Regions from separate parts of the Bacillus mesophilum genome, predicted to be linked through region 1. Evidence: riboswitches for the same ligand, from Rfam matches in the RefSeq annotation. Region 1 holds a riboswitch; the other holds the start of a gene.
The links. Region 1 has a riboswitch for S-adenosylmethionine ahead of F7732_RS07700 (LLM class flavin-dependent oxidoreductase). Riboswitches for the same ligand answer to the same signal wherever they lie in the genome.

Region 1 (10,153 bases):
TTTACCTTGTTAAAGGAGAGAGCAAAGGATGTTTACAATAGCTAAAATTGTGATATCGGCTATTATCATTGGTATTATTACAGAAATTGCCCAAAGATATCCTCAGCAGGGAGGTAAGATTGCTGCCCTGCCGATCGTGAGTTTGTTAAGTATCATATGGTTATATACTCAAGGAGAACAGATAGACAAAATAAGCAAGTTTGCTATGAATGTTGTTTGGGGACTTCCCGCAACAGTTATAATGCTGCTGATTATTGGATTTACATTAAAGCACTCAATGAATATATTTATTTCATTTGGTCTTGGAATCACAGGATGGCTCATTACATATTTTGCTCAAGATATGATTATAAAAAATATAATAAACTGACGATTATAATTTGTGCATTATTGCAGACCAGAGAAAAAAAACCCGCAACTATTAAAGGTGTCAATCGTTTATTCTATATGGCTTATAATCGCCTAACCTCTCTTAAACTCAAAATTGAGGGGACCTTTGTTTTTACATGGAAAATCTTACAATTAAATTTTTTCTTCTTTTCGGTAAAAACCGTATTAACGTTTATCTTATATCAGCCGATAGTATTTTGGGGAGATATAAAAATGAATATGAGATCGAATAGGAGAACGTGAATTGGGGAAAATAAAGAAATTTAATTTTAAGCTGGCTGCAAAAATAAATTTGATAGTTATATCAATCATTTTGATTTTGTCAGCAGTTATTGGCTTTGTTGCAAATAATGAGGTAACAAAAGGGATAAAAGAATTTGCAACAGAGAAAGCAAAGGGAGATTTAGGATTAGCTTATCGCTATATCGATAATAAGTACCCAGGTGATTGGGAAGTTAGAGGAAATGAGTTATATAAAGGATCTGCAAAAATAAATGACAATTTTGAAATAGTAGATAAGATTGGAGAAGATACGGGAGACACTGTAACCATCTTTCTTAAAGATACACGTGTAACGACAAATGTCATGATCGATGGAGAGCGTGCGATTGGGACCAAAGCTTCACCTGAGGTAGTGGACACGGTCATAAATAAAGGAAAAAGTTATTATGGTGAAGCAAATGTGGCAGGGAATATGTACCAAACGGCATATATGCCCATACAGTCTTCATCAGGAGAAGTACTTGGGATCTTTTATGTTGGTGCTTCAGAAGAAATAATCAATCAAATACTGTCTTCCTTTCTAACAAAATTTATCATTGTTTTATTGATTATGATAGCATTAGCTGTTTCTGTTGTTTATCTGTTTACATCTAAAATGAAAAAGAGACTTGCCATGATGACCAATGCTCTTGAAATGGCTGGAAATGGAGATTTTACAGCGAAAATTCAGGATCATTCAAAAGATGAGCTTGGCTCTTTAGCAGTAAGCTACAATCAAATGGCTCATAATCTTAAAACAATGTTAGATGAAGTTATTCAAACCTCTGAACAACTAGCTTCTTCATCTGAACAGCTGACTGCAAGTTCAGAGCAAACGAGCATTGCCACAGAGACGATTACAGAATCAATTCAGCAAGTAGCGAATGGAGCCGAACAATCGGCAGTGAATGTGCAAGAGAGTGCATTAGCGCTAGAAGAAGTGGCAAAAGGTATTCACTCTATTGCCGAAAATGCATTAGTGGTTTCCGAAGTCAGTAATGCTGCTGTCGAAAAAGCCAGAGAAGGCGGGTTGCTTGTTCAAAGTACGGTTAAGCAAATAAATGCAATAAATTCATCTGCAGCTGCAAGCGGAGAAGTTATTAAAACGTTAGATCATAGATCACAAGAAATAGAAAAAATAACGAAAGTCATTACAGATATTGCAGACCAAACGAATTTACTGGCATTAAATGCAGCGATTGAGGCTGCTAGAGCAGGTGAACATGGGAGAGGATTTGCTGTTGTAGCAGATGAAGTGAGAAAACTTGCAGAACAGTCACAAGCATCTTCTTCCCAAATTTCAGTACTTATTCGGACAATACAAGAAGATATGGAGCAGTCAAGCAGGTCTATAGAGCAAGTTTCTGAAGAGGTGAAAGAGGGGTTAGACATTGTTCAGCAGACAAGCATTAACTTCAAAGAAATTCTTGATCATATGGCAAGCTTAACAGAACAAACGAATGATATGGCAGCGACTTCTGAACAAATATCGGCTAGTACTCAAGAAGTGTCAGCAACAGTTTCTGGGATTATTAATATATCAGAACAGACATCATCACATTCACAAAACGTGGCCGCTTCTGCAGAGGAACAGCTTGCATCAATGGAAGAGATAGCAGCTTCATCAGCAGCATTATCCAATTTAGCGGATGATTTAAAAGTGGTTGTCAGCAGGTTTAAAGTCTAGTGTTTGTCTGTAAATATTGAAATATTTTGGGTTTCTAAATGAAAATAATTTATTTGAATAGAAGGTAAAGGGTAAATTACTCAATATTTAGAGCGTAGAATTAATTTATTGACAATTGTATGAATTTAATTTATTATCGCATTAAATAAATGAACAATTGAATATTTTCTTCTTATCCAGAGAGGTGGAGGGACTGGCCCTTTGAAGCCTCGGCAGCAGGTTCTTATGAACACTGTGCCAATTCCAGCAAGCGTACTGCTTGAAAGATGAGAAGAGGGTTAATAAAACTCTCTTCTTAGGAGGAGAGTTTTTTCATTGTTTATTAATCCTACTTAAGTTATAGGAAAAGTATATAATTAGTTATCAAAGGAGCGAAGAGAGATGAAATATGGTTTTTGGCTGCCGATATTTGGAGGCTGGCTGCGTAATGTTGAAGATGAACAAATGCCGGCAACTTTTGATTATGCAAAAAATGTGATTCAAAGTGCCGAGCAATGGGGTTATTCCACAACATTAATCGCGGAATTATATTTAAATGATATCAAAGGGCCAGAACATGATTCGCTTGAAGCCTGGTCTACGGCTGCTTCTCTTGCAGCGGTTACTGAGAAAATTGAAATAATGACAGCGATCCGCCCTGGTTTTCATAATCCTGCCGTTGCAGCCAAAATGGCAGCCAATATTGATCAGATCAGCAATGGTCGCTTTACTCTTAATGTAGTATCTGCCTGGTGGGCAGAAGAGGCGCGCCAATATGCTGGAATTTTCACCGAACATGACGAGCGTTATGCCCGTACCGAGGAGTTTATTGATGTCTTAAAAGGGTTATGGACAGAAGAAACCTTCCAATATTCTGGCCAATTTTACGATTTAAAAGATACAAAGCTTGCGCCAAAGCCTGTTCAAAGACCAAATCCGATTCTTTATGCAGGCGGTGAAAGTGAAAAAGGCAAGCAAACCATTGCAGAAAAATGTGATGCCTATGTGATGCATGGCGGAACGGTCGAAGAAATACAGCAAAAAATTGCCGATATGAAGGCAAGGCGTTCCCAAACTGGCAATGAGCCTTTTAGTTCATTCGGAATGGCTGCCTATGTGATTTGCCGGGATACAGAAGAAGAGGCATTTGCTGAACTTGAAAAGATCACAACTGTAAAGGATTCAAGTGCTTATGCCGGCTTCAAAGATTTCACTACGAAATCACAATTAGAACAGCAGATTCAGCTACAGGACTACTCTGTTTCCAACCGTGGCTTGCGTCCAAATTTAGTAGGAACACCAGACCAAATAGCCGATCGAATACTGCAATATGAAGAAAAAGGCTTAGACTTGCTGTTACTGCAATTTTCACCTCAATTGGAGGAAATGGAACGGTTTGCAAAGCAAGTTATGCCACTAGTTGAACAAAAACGCAGTTTAATAAAGAACTAGAAAGGGGTCCCGAACATGACCAAAGTATATGTAATTCATGAAAATAGTGAGTGGACCGTTCACTTAACCAATAGACTAGAGGAACTTGGTGTTCCTTATCAAGAATGGCATTTAGACGAAGGAACGCTTGATTTATCTTCAGAACCGCCGGAAGGAATTTTCTACAGCAGAATGAGTGCTTCTTCTCATACACGTGATCATCGCTTTGCCGCTGAATTTTCCGGACAGGTATTAGCTTGGCTGGAAGCGCATGGACGTACAGTGCTTAATGGCACAAACGCATTGAAGCTTGAAGTCAGCAAGGTACTTCAATACTTGGAGTTAGAAAAGTGTGGTGTCAAAACACCAAAAACGATTGCAGCGGTGGGAAAACAGCAGATCTTAAAGGCAGCCGAAGCCTTCGCAGGGCAGCCGTTTATCACGAAGCATAATCGTGCCGGCAAAGGTTTGGGTGTGCAATTATTTCAAAGTATTGACGCTCTGAAAGCATATGTGGAGGGACCAGCATTTGAAGAGCCTGTTGATGGCATAACCCTTATTCAGCAATACATTCAATCACCAGAGAGCTACATCACTCGCTGTGAATTTGTTGGAGGTGAATTTGTGTATGCCGTTCGGGTGGATACATCTGAAGGCTTTGAACTCTGCCCGGCAGACGCCTGCCAGATCGGAGACTTATTCTGCCCTGTAGGAGAAGAGGTGGTAGAAAAACCGAAATTCCAAATCATTGATGGCTTTGACGATAGTATCATAGAAAAATATAAAGACGTTCTCTCGCGAAACGATATTCAAGTGGCTGGTATTGAATTTATCAAAAATGCTGACGGTGACATTTACACCTATGATATCAATACAAACACAAACTATAATTCAGATGCAGAAGCAAAAGCAGGAAAATATGGAATGCTGGAATTGGCATCTTTATTGAAGAAGACATTAGAAGAAAACTACGTAACATCAATAAAAGCGTAATTTGAGGGGACCTGCCTATAGCAGGTCCCTTTTGTTATTGGTGAAATAGATAAAGCTATAGATCCGCCAAAATTATGCTGATGCATACCATTTGAAAAATGAATAGGAAGAAATTTTTTATAAAAATGGATGCTTGTCTACTTTTTTTTATACTCTTGTCCAAACATAATGTGTACAACTGAATATCTTATATTATCAAAAGTTAAAGGAGGGAAATTCTTCATGAGCAAAGTATGGAGAAACGAGTCAATCTTTGGTGGAAGAAATGGAAGAAATGGTTCAAACAACGAAACAGATGTGGATGTTGATTTTGAACTGGATAATGAGCTGCAAGCAAGAGCAAACAGTGAGGCTGATGCTGACAACGACACAGATGTAGATGTTAAGGACAAAAACACGAATATTGCAAAAGCTAATATTTGCAACAGCGGAAACTCCAGAGTAGAATTTGAAATCACAGTTGATAGTGATTCCAGAGCAAGAGTCCGTGCTAGATCTGATGCTGATTCCGATCAGGAGCAAGATCAAGATCAGGACCAAAACCAAGAATTTGATTTTTAAGATTAACCTATCTAGTTTAGGCACAGGGGTACTAAGTAATAGTCCCCCTGTGCTTAATGTTCAAGAAAAAAATTAAAGGAGGAGTAAGGATGGAGAGGCAAGTTGAAAATAATTTAAAAACAGTGATTGAACGCAGCGGCAACTCAGACGTGGATTTAACTGTTAATGTCGATATTGATACAACGCCTATTGCCTACGGAATATTGTGCAGTATATTTGCAAAAGGTGACTTAACAGAACTGGAGTTAGAAAAAGCGATTCAAAAGCTTGATCATTTAATAGATAGAGATAAAAATAAAAAAAGACGTAAAAAAAGCGAAGAAAATAAACCGAAATTATACGATTTTCCTCAACCTCCATCAAGAAGAAATTGGTTTTAAACTTTTTCTTCTTTACATACAGTACAGTTAAGAGACATAAGGGTTTTGAAATAACAAAAAAAGAGTAGCTCTACAGTGTACATCTAATGCGAACTGTGATAACTAAAATGGGATGATTATACAAAGGAAATCTCTTCCCAATAGGTACTGGTGCTGGAAAACCGAATCTGACCAATGTCCACAGCAAGACAAAGAGCACAACTAGATTCTTTCACAAGTTGTGCTTTTTGCTCGTAAAAATTTTAATTGTTCTCTTTAAATAAACATAACACTGCCTTAATTAATATCCTGAATTACTTTTTCCAGGAATTCACCCATTCTTTTAACAGCTGGTTCTGTAAAATCAAAGTTTACGCCTGTTTCTTCATAAATAGCAGCAATCGATTGGTTGTAGTCTGCACCAGCACCTTTTTTATAATCTTCAATTGCTTGTGCTGGGTCTTTCTGATAATTCTCCAGTAATTGCAGTGCCCCAAGCATTGAAATGGAGTATTCGATATTATAGAAAGGAACCTGGAAATAATGAAGAGTGCCAGCCCAGCTCATCCCAACCTCTTCTTCAAAGCCAGTTGTATCTACAGGGTTCAAACCGTACCTTTTAGAGATTTCGAAGTATTTCTCATCACGCTCTTTTGCAGTATGGTTTGGATTTGTATACATCCAATGCTGGAAGAGATCCCCTGATAATGGGCCGAATAACATCGTAAATGCCCTTCTCAGCAATTCACGCTGTGCACTTTTAAAATCTTCTTTTTCCGGATAAAAACGATCAAGCTTATCCAATAACAGTAATTCCATTCCATGTGAATATAATTCAGCCACTTCCATGCGAAGCTGATAGTCTTCAGTTGGTCCGTGCTCAGAAAACTCGAGGTACCCATTAACCGCATGACCCATTTCATGGATTAGGGCAATCAGAGAGAAAAAGGATGGACTAAAGTTCGCAAAAACAAAGGTTTCTCCTGAAACAGGTAATGAAGTACAAAAACCGCCAGGGCTTTTACCTTTTCGATCTCCAAGATCGAGTAAACCATTCTCTCTCATATAATTGAAACGCTCAGCAAAATAGGCATCTGTCTTGCCTAACATCTCAGCAACGCCATCCATCAGGTCAGCCACATCCGTGTATGGTGCATTTTTCATCAATTTAGCATTGTTATCCCAAGGGCGGTATGTATCGACACCAAGCTTGGACTTGAACACCTCTGCCAGGCGATTCCAAGCGGGAATGATGTGCTTTTCAACATTTTCTTGAAAGTCATAGCAATCCTGCACACTATACTCACGATTTTTACTCACAAACATATAATCACGATAATTCTCAAAGCCTGCATTTAAAGCGACCTGATGACGCAGCTGAACAAGTTCATCCATAATGGAATCCATATCCGGCTTGATTTGACGATAAGCTCCCATCATCTTGTGATAAGCTTTTTCTCTTACGGCTCTATCGAGATGATCAAGCTGTGATTGAATAAATGGAAATGGCTTTTCCTCACCCTCCCATTCAACGGTTAAACCTCCCATAATTTCGCTATACCTTGTGTTGAGCTCTTGCTCCTTTACCATCAAGGGAATATTCTCTTCCCTGAACAATTTCACTTTGGATTCGCGAGCACGTCTCATTAACCCATAACGTTCTTCATTTAGTTCATGAAAATAAGGAGAATCACACAGTTTCTCATTTAGTTTTGCTTCATATTTCATGATCAGCGGCAGGATTACTTGCTGGTCATGAAGATATGTCGCCTTAATATCTTCATCTTCTGTATTGCGGTTAAAGTCAACTAAGTGACCTGTCATCGCTTCATCTAATTTATGTATGAACGTCTTTTCGTCCAGCAGCCATTTTTCCAGATCAGAAACAGATTCAATCGGAACTTCCAGTAAGCTCTGAAACTGTGATTCTACCCCTGTTGCATCCTGTAAATTGATTAATTCTTTATAATATTTATGACTTAATTCTTGTGCCATGATAGACTCCCTTTCTTTTTTAAAATTTTCTTAATATTATACTAACGAACTCTTGGCTGTAAATCTAGTTTTTTTCTTTAGTCTGGAGATGGGTTGTCTTTTGTTTTGAGTAAAAGACTACTCGTAAGTGTGCAAAAATATATATAGGCTATTATGGTATAAATTTACAAACTTTATATATTCCATTAAAATTATAGAAAAGGAGTTGTTCAGCATGGAACTCATTGTAGGCTTTCTTAAATTTATAGGAGAAATATGTGCTGGCATTGCGACTAGTGCCTGGAGCCGTTATCAAGAAAAATAATGGTGAAAAATACGAAAAGGCAGGGAGCGGCTTATATGAAAAACATTGTTCTATTTGCATCTATTATATTATTGCTTATTATTACTGGCTGCCAAGGATCACTGGAGGAAGAGGCTGTACAAAGCCGTCCTAACTCAGAGAACGGAGTGAGGGTTGAAACAGAAGAGCCAGTATATCCAACATCTGTGGATGAAATCAAAGTAAATATAATAAACGAAAGTGATGAAGAATATAGTACAGGTGTGCATGTTTTCTTAGAAAAGAAGGAGCAAGACACATGGTATCGGGTACCGATGAAAGCTGATTCTTTTACAGAGCAAGCTATAGGCCATTCTGCACATGCGACTTCTTCTTTAAGCTTAAAAATCAGTGATTTGGATTATAAACTTACTCCTGGAGAATACAGAGCAACCATAGGCGGTCTGGGTGCTCCATTTAAGTTGGAATGATGCAGTGAAAATCAAATGCTAATAGGTTATTTTCATAGATCTTTATTACCTTTTCAAATTTTGAGGCTGTGACGGTTAAAAGTCCAGCCTTTTTAATGATTATCCTGAGAAACTCAAAATCACCAAAATGAAAACAGAAAATAAAAGAGGAGAAGCAATAATCATAGATTTCCAAACCCATGAAAACCTGTCACTAATGGTGTTAACCATGAAAAGGCCGCTCAGTGCAAATAGATAACGAACATAATAGACTATTTCGCCCTCATTGCCTAATGGATTACGCTGCAGGAAAAAGTTAAATGCGATAAAGACGAGAATAACATTCCAGCTCATATGCCATTTTGGATAATAGTGTTTTATGGTAAAGAACAAAACACCATTTGTGAAAATGAAATAAAAGTACAGCTGAAGATTATAGAGCATGCCAAAAAAAGTGCCTTCCATATACATTTCACCTTGAGATAAAAAGGGGATAAACAAAAACAAATGACCTAAGACATGGTTAATGCCAAATACAATCGCTGCTCCAAGGAAACTCTTTTCAAGTAACTCTCTCAAATGATCCTCCATAAAACGTTTTTTTCTATATTATTACATTTATTGTATTAGGTTTGAACTGTTTTTTACTGAATTGCAGCAATCTTTCCTCTATTTAAGGGTATATTACATCTAGTCTATCAACTAGTGATTCCAGCTCACCATTTCTGGTTTTCCATTTATCATCCCAACCTAAATACCATTACCAGTTTCTTGATTTTTTCCTGTTCTCTCCACAAGTGTACAAGCAGTTAAGAGAGTAAAAGAATAGGATAGATGGAGGTGATGGAAATGGTAAAAATTTTTATAGATCCTGGTCATGGGGGCAGTGATCCGGGAGCTGTTGGAAATGGATTGCAGGAGAAGAATTTAACATTAAAGATTGCCACTCGTATTCGGGATATTCTTGGAAGTGAGTATGAAAATGTTGAACTTAACATGAGCAGAACGGGAGATACAGCTGTTTCATTAAGCAGCCGGACAAATGCGGCCAATGCATGGGGAGCAGATTTTCTGTTATCCATTCATATAAATGCAGGCGGCGGGACAGGCTTTGAGGATTTTATTTACCCGAATGTTGGTGCACCGACTGCAACTTACCAAAATATCATTCATGAAGAAGTGATAAAGGCTATTGATTTTGCGGATCGCGGTAAGAAGCAGGCGAACTTCCATATGCTTCGCGAGTCAGCAATGCCGGCTTTATTGACTGAAAACGGCTTTATTGACAATGCAAATGATGCAGCAAAATTGGCACAGCCAGCTTTTATAGAAGGAATTGCCAGAGGACATGTCAACGGACTGGCAAGGGCATTTGGTTTAAAAAAAAACAATTAATCCTCTTTAGGGTGCAAATTGGGGCATTCAGAGATAGAAGGAATGCTGATAGCTTAGCAGCACAGGCGAGAAGTGCTGGATTTGAAGCGTTTGTACTTGCCGAAAACGGATTATACAAGGTTCAGGCTGGGGCCTTTTCTGATAGAAGAAACGCAGAGCAGATGGTGCAGCATTTAGCGGCTGCTGGGTTTGAAGCGATTATTCTGTAGGGATTCTGTTCATTTGCAAAAAAAGAGTAAAAGCATGTTGGGGCTTTTACTCTTTTTTCATAAGCTATTCTAATTCGAAATACTGCCCTTCTCGAGAATTATTTTCCATGATTCTCCAGAATCTGCTGATTGATAAAGGTCCCGCATGTAGGTTGAAAATG
Region 2 (10,153 bases), on a different contig from region 1:
CAGATTGTTTATGCACCAATGGATACTTACTTAAATGAATCAGTGCAAACTTTCATAGAGTTGTTTGAAAGCATTGCTGCTGCTCTAGCAGAGTAGTGTAAAGGAGTTTAACATAGTGCAAAATAATATCATAACCGGGATTGAGAAAAATTCTCAATCCCGGTTGTATAACCAAAATAAAATATGGACAAAACCTTTTATACTAGCCATTATTGTTGTATTTGGCTTAGGGGTCATTTCGCTGTTTACTGGAGTCTATGATATAAGCGGACAAGAAGACGGGATGGAAATGTTTTTTATCACTCGTGTGCCAAGAACAGTTGCACTCATGCTTACCGGAGCTGCGATGGCAATGGCAGGGCTTGTTATGCAGCTTATTACACAGAACCGTTTAGTTGAACCTACCACAACAGGTACGATTGAGTGGGCAGGCTTGGGGCTTCTAGTTGTTTATTTATTTGTTCCAGGTCCATCTTTGGTTCTTAGAATGACGGGTGCAATCATTTTTTCATTTGTGGGCACCATGATTTTCTTTTTATTCTTAAGAAGGGTCAGACTTCGTTCCTCTTTAATTGTACCGATTATTGGTCTGATGCTGGGTGCAGTCATTTCTGCTGTTTCCACCTTTTTAGGACTCTTTTTCCAAATGTCGCAAGTGATTGAAGGCTGGTTTGTCGGTTCTTTTGCGTCTGTTCAGGCTGGAAGGTATGAGTATTTATGGATCATTGTCATTGTAACAGTTCTTATTTTTATATATGCAAACAGATTGACTTTAGCTGGCCTTGGAGAAGATGTAGCAACAAGTCTTGGAGTTAATTATAATACGCTCATTCTTTTGGCTAATGGCCTTATTGCGGTTGCAGTTGGTATTGTTGCAGCAGTAATTGGGAACTTGCCTTTTTTAGGTTTAATTGTCCCAAATATCATTTCCATGATCAGAGGAGATGATCTTAGAAGTAATTTGCCTTGGGTATGTTTGATCGGTATGGGGACGATTACTCTATGTGACATCATTTCTAGAACCATTATTATGCCTTTTGAAGTACCTGTCTCTTTAATACTTGGATCAGTCGGATCGGTTGTGTTTATTTCGATCTTATTGAGACAAAGAAAATCAAGGAGGCTAAGATGAACGCTTTAGAATATAAAAAGAAAGAAAATATGAAGAAAATCGATTTTAGCCTCCATAATAAAAGCAGGTCTGCTAGTGCTTTTCGCACGAAGAAGGATGAAAAACGGTATTGGATTCTGCTTATAACATTGATTGCTTTGGGTCTTCTCTTTGCATTCGGCCTTTTGGTTTATAACAATCCGGTACCAGTTGATTCACCTTCGTTCATTCCAGTTGTTGAAAGAAGGATCGTCGCTGTTGTGGCCATGCTGATTGCGGCCATTTGCCACAGTTTGTCGACTGTTGCCTTCCAATCCATTACGAATAATCGCATTATAACGCCTTCTTTATTAGGCTTTGAATCACTGTACTCAACCATTCATACGAGTACAATGTTTATTTTTGGTGCTAGCGCAATGGTGAGTTTTAGCGGCATTGGACCATTCTTTCTTCAAGTTTGTCTTATGGTCTTAATGAGTTTGATCCTGTATGGCTGGCTGCTTTCGGGGAAATATGGGAATTTACAGCTTGTGCTTCTGATAGGAATTATTATTGGAACTGGGCTGAATACGATATCCGCTTTTATGAGGAAACTCCTTGCGCCATCAGAATTTGACCTTCTGCAGACAAGATTAATTGGTTCTGTTAATAATGCCGATCCAGCATATTTTCCGATTGTCATTCCAATGGTCATCATTGTCGCATTATTGCTTTATGTTTTTTCCAGGAAGTTAAATATATTGTCACTTGGAAAAGATGTCTCTACTACTTTTGGCGTTAAATATCAATCAAATGTCATTTACACACTGGTACTTGTCGCTGTTTTAATGTCGATATCAACCGCTTTAGTTGGACCGCTTACGTTCTTTGGCTTTTTAGTTGCCATTTTGAGTTATCAGGCTGCGCCAACTTATGATCACAAATATATTTTTCCAATGGCTCTTGCTATCGGGTTCTTTGTTTTAACGAGTGCATACTTTTTAATGTATCATGTATTTAATTCTCAAGCTGTTTCCGTTTTTATTGAACTGTTTGGCGGAATCGTATTTCTAATCGTCATTTTAAGGAAGAGGTCGCTATGATAAAGATTGAAAATGCTAGAAAGCTATATACGGAAGAAGTAAAAATTGGACCTTTGAATATTGAAATACCAAAGGCTGGGTTCACTTCTTTAATTGGACCCAATGGTGCTGGAAAGTCTACGACACTATTAATGATTGGAAGGCTTCTGGATTTGGATGAAGGTCAGATCATGGTAGCGAATATGGATGTTACTTCTTCGAAATCAAATGACTTAGCGAAAATTGTTACCATTTTGCGGCAGGAAAATCATTTTGTGACGAGGCTAACGGTTAGACAGCTGGCCGGGTTTGGACGCTTTCCTTATTCAAAGGGAAGATTAACGAGAGAAGATGAAGAGATTATCTCTAAGTATATCGATTTCTTAGACTTAACGGATCTGGAAGACAGATATTTAGATGAGCTTTCAGGCGGCCAAAGACAAAGAGCATATGTCGCAATGGTGCTTTGCCAGGAAACTGAATATGTGCTTCTGGATGAGCCTTTAAACAATCTTGATGTTGCCCGATCTGTTCAAATGATGGAATATTTGCGGCATGTTGCGAATGAATTTGGCAGAACCATTTTGACTGTTATGCATGATATCAATTTCGCTGCTAAATATTCTGATCGGATTTGTGCAATGAAAGAAGGACAAATTGCGGCTTTTGGCACTGTAGAAGAGGTTATGGATCCAAAACTTTTAACAGATATTTTTGAAACGAAAATTGAAATTATTGAAGGTCCTTATGGGCCGATAGCTGTTTATTAGATTATTAAATTATTAGATGAAAATGGAACACACAATGAGGAGGATCACCATGCAAATATATTGGGTGAAAATTAACAAGATTATTGAAGAAACACCTGAGGTGAGAACGTACCTGCTTGCCTGTCCGCAAGATTTTACATGGGAAGAAGGTTCTCACACCCACTTCGCATTAGAAGGTTTTAATGCAGGAGATAAACCCAACCGCAGTTTGATTCGCCATATGTCCATCTCCACTTTACCTCATGAAAATGCGATTGGAATCACAACACGCATTAGAGAGCAATGCTCTGAATTCAAAACGATACTAAAAAACCTTACAGTTGGCGATGAAGTTGCCATCTTTAAGACCCACTCAAATGTTCCGCTGAAAAGAGAAGGGAAAAATATTTATCTGCTGTCATCAGGTGTCGGCCTGGCAACCTTTAGACCGCTCTTACTTGATTTCTTAAACAGAGCTGACAATGTTAATCAAATTCATTCCTTAAACATCGATTCATCAAAGCAGTTCTTGTTCACAGATGTTTTTGCATCTGCACCAGATAAAAAGGTTACATCACAGTTCGTTGATAACCGTGAAGAATACTACGAAGAAGTGAAAAATCTGGCTGCAGACAAAGATGGTCTCTACTATGTTGTCGGCAGTGACGAATTCCTTGTGCAGAATATCAAAGTGCTTCTGGAGCAAGGCATTAAGGCTGAACAGATCATGCTTGATAAGCATGAACAGCAGCTGGCTGAGTTTCTGCCGCTTCACTTGTCAAATGAAAGATAAATACTTTTGTATTGACAGGTGAGTATATTAACTATATGGTAAATACAATAACTTAATATTTAGAAAATTTTTCTTATCCAGAGAGGTGGAGGGACTGGCCCTGTAAAGCCTCGGCAGCGAACTTTTAAGTTTGTGCCAATTCCAGTAGCGTGTGCTAGAAGATAAGAAGAGCGGCAGCAGTTTATGTTTATTTATCCCTCTTCTTATTTGTGAAGAGGGTTTTTTATTTTATAAAGATTGGTGAGGTGCTGGTAATGTCAACTGTAAAAAATGCGAATGATTTATTGCAGGCTATTGAGGTACTGAAAGGGAAGGAATGGGTCGATCTCACACATACATTTGGACCAGATTCTCCTCATTTCGCTGCATTTGAAGATGCAGAAATTCAAACACTTTTTACACATGATGATGGCTTTTTTGCACAGCGTTTTAATTTTCCTGGACAGTATGGTACCCATATTGATGCTCCTATTCATTTTGTTCGCAATAAGCGTTACTTAGAGGAACTCGGCCTAAAGGAATTGGTTCTGCCTTTGGTTGTCATTGATCAATCAAAGGAAGCGGAAGAAAATAATGATTTTATTCTAGGTGTTGAAGATATTCTAAAATTTGAAGAGGAGCATGGAACCATCGAAGCAGGCTCCTTTGTCGCATTGCGTACGGATTGGAGTCTTCGCTGGCCGAACAAGACTGCTTTTGAGAATAAGGATACAGAGGGAAATAGCCACACTCCAGGCTGGGGGATCGAGGCTTTAAAATTCTTATTTGAAGAAAGAAATATAAAGGCTGTTGGACATGAAACATTTGATACGGATGCAGCGATCGATGTTCGTAAAAATGGATCTCTAATTGGAGAATACTATGTACTGGAACAGGATACCTATCAGGTTGAATTATTAACCAATCTCAATAAATTGCCGGCCAAAGGTGCTGTTATCTTCAATATTTGTGCAAAGCCCGAAAAGGCTACAGGTTTTCCAGTTCGTTCTTTTGCTTTGCTGCCTTAAAAAAGAAAAGAGCCTCTCCATATGGAGGGCTCTTTCATTTTTGGAGAGATAATTGGTTATGATAAGAATATTAGCAAACCTTGAAAGAGGTTTAACGGAAACTTTATGAATTGAACGAAGATCAAATGATTTTATGTTAAAATGAGTAATGCCTTTTAGAAGGTATTCCACAAGTTTTTTTAAGCAGAACCGTACAAGTTATAGGAGGAAGTAGAATGATCGATAATAATGATCTATTAATCCGTTTAAGATATGCGTTAGAAATCAAAAATAGCCAAATGGCAGAGATTTTTAAACTCGGTGGCCACGAGGTTACCGTTCCAGAGGTAGTGAGGATTCTCAAGAAAGAAGACGAAGAAGAAGAGACAGACAGAATTAAGCTAACAAACAGCATGCTGAATTCATTCTTAAATGGCTTCATTATTTATAAAAGAGGGAAGCAAGAGCCAAAACCAGGCCAAGAAACTACTCCCGAACCACCCATCAAAAATAACTCAAGCGTGAATAACATCCTTTTAAAGAAGGTTAAAATCGCCTTGTCTCTCACAACAGAAGACATGATTGAAATATTCAAATATGCCGGCTTAAACGTATCAAAAGGTGAACTTGGTGCATTTTTAAGAAAAGAAGGTCATAAAAACTATAAAGTTTGTATGGACCATTTCGCGAGGAACTTTTTGAAAGGGCTAGCGATTAAGTATAGAGGTTAGGCGGTATTATAATGCTGCGAAAAAACAGCATCTACATAATTTGTAGGTGTTTTTTCGTGTTTTAAACACTGTACATACAGCAGAAACTCTACTTCCCTTAGAACCGTGGAACAATTCGTGAAACAAGATTTTTCGGGGCGTCACAGTGACCATAATTTGTTTATATGAACAAGGTCCCGTTTATGGTATGATCAAATCTGTGAAATTTATCTATTTATCAGGAGGAAGGACCTATGATTTTTATGAGAAATCTCAATTTTAATTTTCAAGGACAACAAGTAAATAGGGATTTATCTGAAAATCAGCAGCAAGTTCATTCTGATAAGCTGTTAGCTTTTTTAAAAGAAAAAGGCGGCAATCATGTGTCGCATTTGATTTTTTTACAAGATAAACAACAATTCTGGTCAAGTGATCAGAGTGTTTTAATTATGTATAAGCAAATTTTTAATAAATTCGTTGTTCTTGGCGATCCAATCGGAGACGAAGCACATTTTGGCAGAGCTATTAAAGAATTTAATGAATATTGTAAATGGAAAAAAGCAAAGCCGGTTTTTTACCAAGTCACTCCTCAATACATGCAGCTTTATCATGATGGAGGTTATCGATTTGTAAAACTGGGTGAGGAAGCTGTCATTAAGATAAATCAATTTACACTTGAAGGAAAAAAAGCGGGAAAATTCCGAAATACGATGAGTAAGTTTTCCAGAAGCGGCTTTTCATTTAGTGTGGCAGAGCCTCCGCATTCACAAATGCTGATTGCCGAAATTCAAGAAGTCTCCAATTCTTGGTTAGGAAGTCAAAAGGAAAAGGGCTTTTCGGTCGTTTCTTTTTGTCAAAATTATATTTCGCATTTTCCGATTGCGCTTTTGCGTGACGATTCCGGGCAAATTACGGCGTTTGCTACATTAGCCGATGATTATAAACAGACACTGAGCATTGATCTGATGAGAAAGACCGAGAGCAGTCTTCCTGGTGCAATGGATATGCTATTTTTAAGCATTTTTGAATGGGCTAAAAATAATCAATTTCAAGTATGCAGTTTAGGAATGGCGCCTCTTTCCAATGTTGGGGATGGTCAGGATTCTTTTATGGCTGAAAAGATGATACGTCAGGTCTATCGCTATGGAAATAAAAAATATAACTTTAAAGGCTTAAAAGAATATAAGAGTAAATTTGCAACAGATTGGGAGCCGAAATATTTAGCATACAAAAAATCCTTTTTGCCTGTGATTTTTCTTCAATTAATTGTTTTGATTAACCGAAAAAGACAACTACAAGAAAAAGCGATCATGAAGAGCAATGGCATGTTTATAAAAAAGGTTTTTAGAAAACTAGATTTTTAGCATCCGCTGTATGTAGATGGTAGTGAGGGGAAATATATGCTTTTGCAGAGAGATTTAATTATACGGTTTCTAAAATATAGCTTGGTCGGCTGCATCAGTGTGGGTGTATATTTTCTTTCTGTTTTTATTTTCATTGAAAAATATCAATGGGATCCGGTTATCGGATCTGCAGCTGCTTTTATCATCATGACAATTGTGTCGTTCTTAATAAACATACGGTATACATTTAACAGCCGTTTTACTCAGCGTAAATTAGTTCGGTTTTTATTAGTTTCGCTGGTTGGATTTTTATTGAACGTCATTCTTATATTTTTTGTTGTTCATATTCTTTCTTTTCATTACTTCATGGGAGAGCTGGTAACGGTTCTCGTGATTCCGCTGGTCAACTTTTTATTAAATAATTTTTGGACTTTTCAGGGGGAATAATATATTCTTCGCGTTTTTAAAAGGCACCTGCATATGTATGCAGGTGTTTTTGGTGTATACACATAGTACTAATTCGAACCGTGGAACAACTTGTGAAACAATATTTTTCGGGGCGTCACAGTGACGCCATATTCTTGTACAATAAATATAAAGCAGACCGAAAGGAGTTCAGCAGATGATCCTGGATTGTTTAATAGTCGATGATGAGGTTGCTTTGGCGGAGTCGACTTGTGAGTATTTTAATATGTTTGATGTGAAGTCTGAGTTTGTGACGGGGGCGGAGGAGTGCGAGCGCTTTTTGGAGGCGAATCAGCCGTCGTTAATTCTTCTTGATATTAATTTGGGAGATACGTCAGGATTTGACTTGTGTAAAAAATTGCGCCAGACTACACAGATTCCGATTTTGTTTATCAGTGCGCGTTCTAGTGATGATGATGTATTAATCGCCCTAAACATAGGGGGAGATGACTATATCCAAAAGCCCTATACACTGAGCATCTTATTGGCAAAAGTAAAGGCTGTACTTAAAAGATATGGCAGCAGTCAAAGAGGCAGTCTGGAAACTATAGAGTTCGGCAATATTCAAATTGATACAAAGCTGCACCGTGTATGGGTAAATGGAGTTGCTATTGGGCTCAAGACAATGGAATATAAGCTTCTTTCCTACTTGGCGAGTAATAAGAATCGAATTATCACAAAAGATGAATTGTTTCAGAATGTTTGGGGAGATGCCTTTGTAGGGGACGGAACCTTAAATGTCCATATTCGTCATTTGCGTGAGAAAATTGAAGAAAATCCTAAGGAACCGCAATACATCAAAACAGTCTGGGGAACAGGTTATGTTTTAGAGGATATCAGCTAATGAAAGTTAAGTTGTTAATTATGATCATTTTTGCTGTATTTAGTGCAGGTTTAATTTTCTCTATCCTCATTATAAAAAATAAAAATGTGCCAGTCGCCGATCTGGCTGCCATTAATGATGTGGTGAAAACAGCTGAAGCAAATTGGAGGAATTTCAGCGAAATGCCATTCAACAACAGTGACAACGAACAGTCTTTTGCTATCATTGATGATCAATCAAACGTGATCTATCAAACACCCGGCAATCATTTTACCGATTTATACGAAGCCGTAAGAAATAGGGATACTATTGTAGACATACAGAGTGATGACGAAACGGTTGGAAAGGTCATTATCCGCAATAATGAGCAAGAGCTTTTGCAGCAGATGAAGAGGGAATTAATCACTTTTGTAAGTGTTATATTTGGAATATTGATGCTAGTTAGTATTCTTTATATTGTTTATATTCATAGAACACTATTGAAACCATTTCAGCAGCTTCAGCACTTTGCAGCGAATATAGCGAGAGGTCATCTGGATATTCCTTTACCTATAAAGAAGGATAATTATTTTGGTGCATTCACAGAAAGCTTTGATTTATTGCGTGAAGAACTTGATGCAGCCAAACAAAGAGAATATGAATCTAATCAGAGCAAGAAGGAGCTGGTGGCGACATTGAGTCATGATATAAAAACACCTGTTGCTTCAATTAAAGCGGTTAGTGAATTAATGCTTGTGCAGGCAAATGATGAGAAAGTGAGAAAGCATGTGAACACGATTTATTCGAAAGCAGAACAAATTGACTTGCTCATAACGGATATGTTCCACGCTACTTTAAAGGAGCTGCAGCAATTAAAGTTAACGGTTACTGAAGTATCAAGTGAAGAACTCCATAATATGATTGAAAACGTCAATTATGATCAGCAAATTGTTTATGGTTCGCTGCCTCAGTGTATTATTCTTATCGATCCTGTAAGAATGCAGCAGGTCATAGATAATATTATTAGTAATTCATATAAATACGCAGGTACACAGATCAAGATCAGCTCTCAAATTAATCAAGGTTTCCTTGAACTCCACATAATGGATTTCGGCATGGGAATTAGTGAAGATGAAGTGCCTCTCCTTTTTAATAAATATTATCGGGGGAGAAATGTGAAAGGAAAAACCGGTTCAGGTCTGGGTTTATACATATCAAGGTACTTTATGGAAAGCATGGACGGCCAAATTAGCTGTCACAGCCGAGAAGAAGGTTTCACTGTCTCCCTTAAAATCAAGCTTGCTTAATAATTAAGAATCAGTTAAGAATTGCACAAAGATTTAATAAGAATTCATTTTGTATGATAAGACTGTACTCATTTTTACAGTCTTTTTTATTCTGTTAAATAGTAAGGGAGTTGCCAAACTTATGACAAAAACCATTATTAGAACGGAAAAGCTTTGTAAGACCTTCTCAAGTGGCGGAACGCAGCAGCATGTCTTGAAAAACTTAGATATCAGTTTACTGGAAGGAGATTTTACGATCATAATGGGCAGCTCTGGCTCAGGGAAATCTACTTTGCTTTATGCGCTTAGCGGTATGGATCAGCCAACTTTAGGTGAAATCGATTTTGCTGGTAAAAGTTTGGCAAAATTCAACAACGATCAGCTGGCTGTTTTTAGGAGAAAGCATTGCGGGTTTGTCTTTCAGCAAATTTACCTGCTTGATAATATGAGTGTGCTCGATAATGTGCTGACAAGCGGTCTCTTAGTTAGTAAAAATAAGAGGGAAATCGTTCAAAAAGCCAAAGAATTACTAAAACAAGTAGGGATAGAGGAAAACTCATGGGCTAAGTTTCCAGCACAGCTTTCCGGCGGTGAAGCACAGCGTGTTGGAATTGTAAGAGCCATCATCAACAGACCGATAGTATTATTTGCAGATGAGCCGACAGGTGCCCTGAATTCTGCTTCAAGTGACAGTGTTTTGGATGTTTTTACAGATATAAATACGAAAGGACAAAGTATTGTCTTAGTTACACATGATCTAAAAACGGCATTGCGGGGAAATCGCGTGATTTATCTAAAAGACGGAGTCATTTGCGGTGATTTGCAGCTAGGGGCATTTAGTGAGAAT

Region 2: linked by a shared signal. The riboswitch ahead of F7732_RS13485 (cyclase family protein) and the one ahead of F7732_RS07700 (LLM class flavin-dependent oxidoreductase) in region 1 are both predicted to bind S-adenosylmethionine.

Annotation. Positions count from the first base shown of each region.
Region 1 is NZ_WBOT01000002.1:552,873-563,025, reverse strand. Features, by position in the region: gene F7732_RS07715 (MarR family winged helix-turn-helix transcriptional regulator) at 1-45, shown strand, start outside; gene F7732_RS07710 (DUF3147 family protein) at 29-370, shown strand; partial or broken gene F7732_RS23410 (cache domain-containing protein) at 635-1,396, shown strand; gene F7732_RS23405 (methyl-accepting chemotaxis protein) at 1,391-2,338, shown strand; SAM riboswitch class I at 2,508-2,611, shown strand; gene F7732_RS07700 (LLM class flavin-dependent oxidoreductase) at 2,720-3,769, shown strand; gene F7732_RS07695 (ATP-grasp domain-containing protein) at 3,785-4,741, shown strand; gene F7732_RS07690 (hypothetical protein) at 4,964-5,302, shown strand; gene F7732_RS07685 (hypothetical protein) at 5,392-5,682, shown strand; gene F7732_RS07680 (M3 family oligoendopeptidase) at 5,959-7,656, opposite strand; gene F7732_RS07675 (immunoglobulin-like domain-containing protein) at 7,996-8,409, shown strand; gene F7732_RS07670 (hypothetical protein) at 8,509-8,967, opposite strand; partial or broken gene F7732_RS07665 (N-acetylmuramoyl-L-alanine amidase) at 9,238-9,992, shown strand; gene F7732_RS07655 (F510_1955 family glycosylhydrolase) at 10,062-10,153, opposite strand, start outside.
Region 2 is NZ_WBOT01000004.1:57,188-67,340, forward strand. Features, by position in the region: gene F7732_RS13460 (siderophore ABC transporter substrate-binding protein) at 1-96, shown strand, start outside; gene F7732_RS13465 (ABC transporter permease) at 116-1,132, shown strand; gene F7732_RS13470 (iron chelate uptake ABC transporter family permease subunit) at 1,129-2,193, shown strand; gene F7732_RS13475 (iron ABC transporter ATP-binding protein) at 2,190-2,942, shown strand; gene F7732_RS13480 (dihydropteridine reductase) at 2,992-3,714, shown strand; SAM riboswitch class I at 3,785-3,882, shown strand; gene F7732_RS13485 (cyclase family protein) at 3,969-4,721, shown strand; gene F7732_RS13490 (YehS family protein) at 4,940-5,431, shown strand; gene F7732_RS13495 (phosphatidylglycerol lysyltransferase domain-containing protein) at 5,665-6,774, shown strand; gene F7732_RS13500 (GtrA family protein) at 6,811-7,200, shown strand; gene F7732_RS13505 (response regulator transcription factor) at 7,376-8,062, shown strand; gene F7732_RS13510 (HAMP domain-containing sensor histidine kinase) at 8,062-9,327, shown strand; gene F7732_RS13515 (ABC transporter ATP-binding protein) at 9,449-10,153, shown strand, end outside.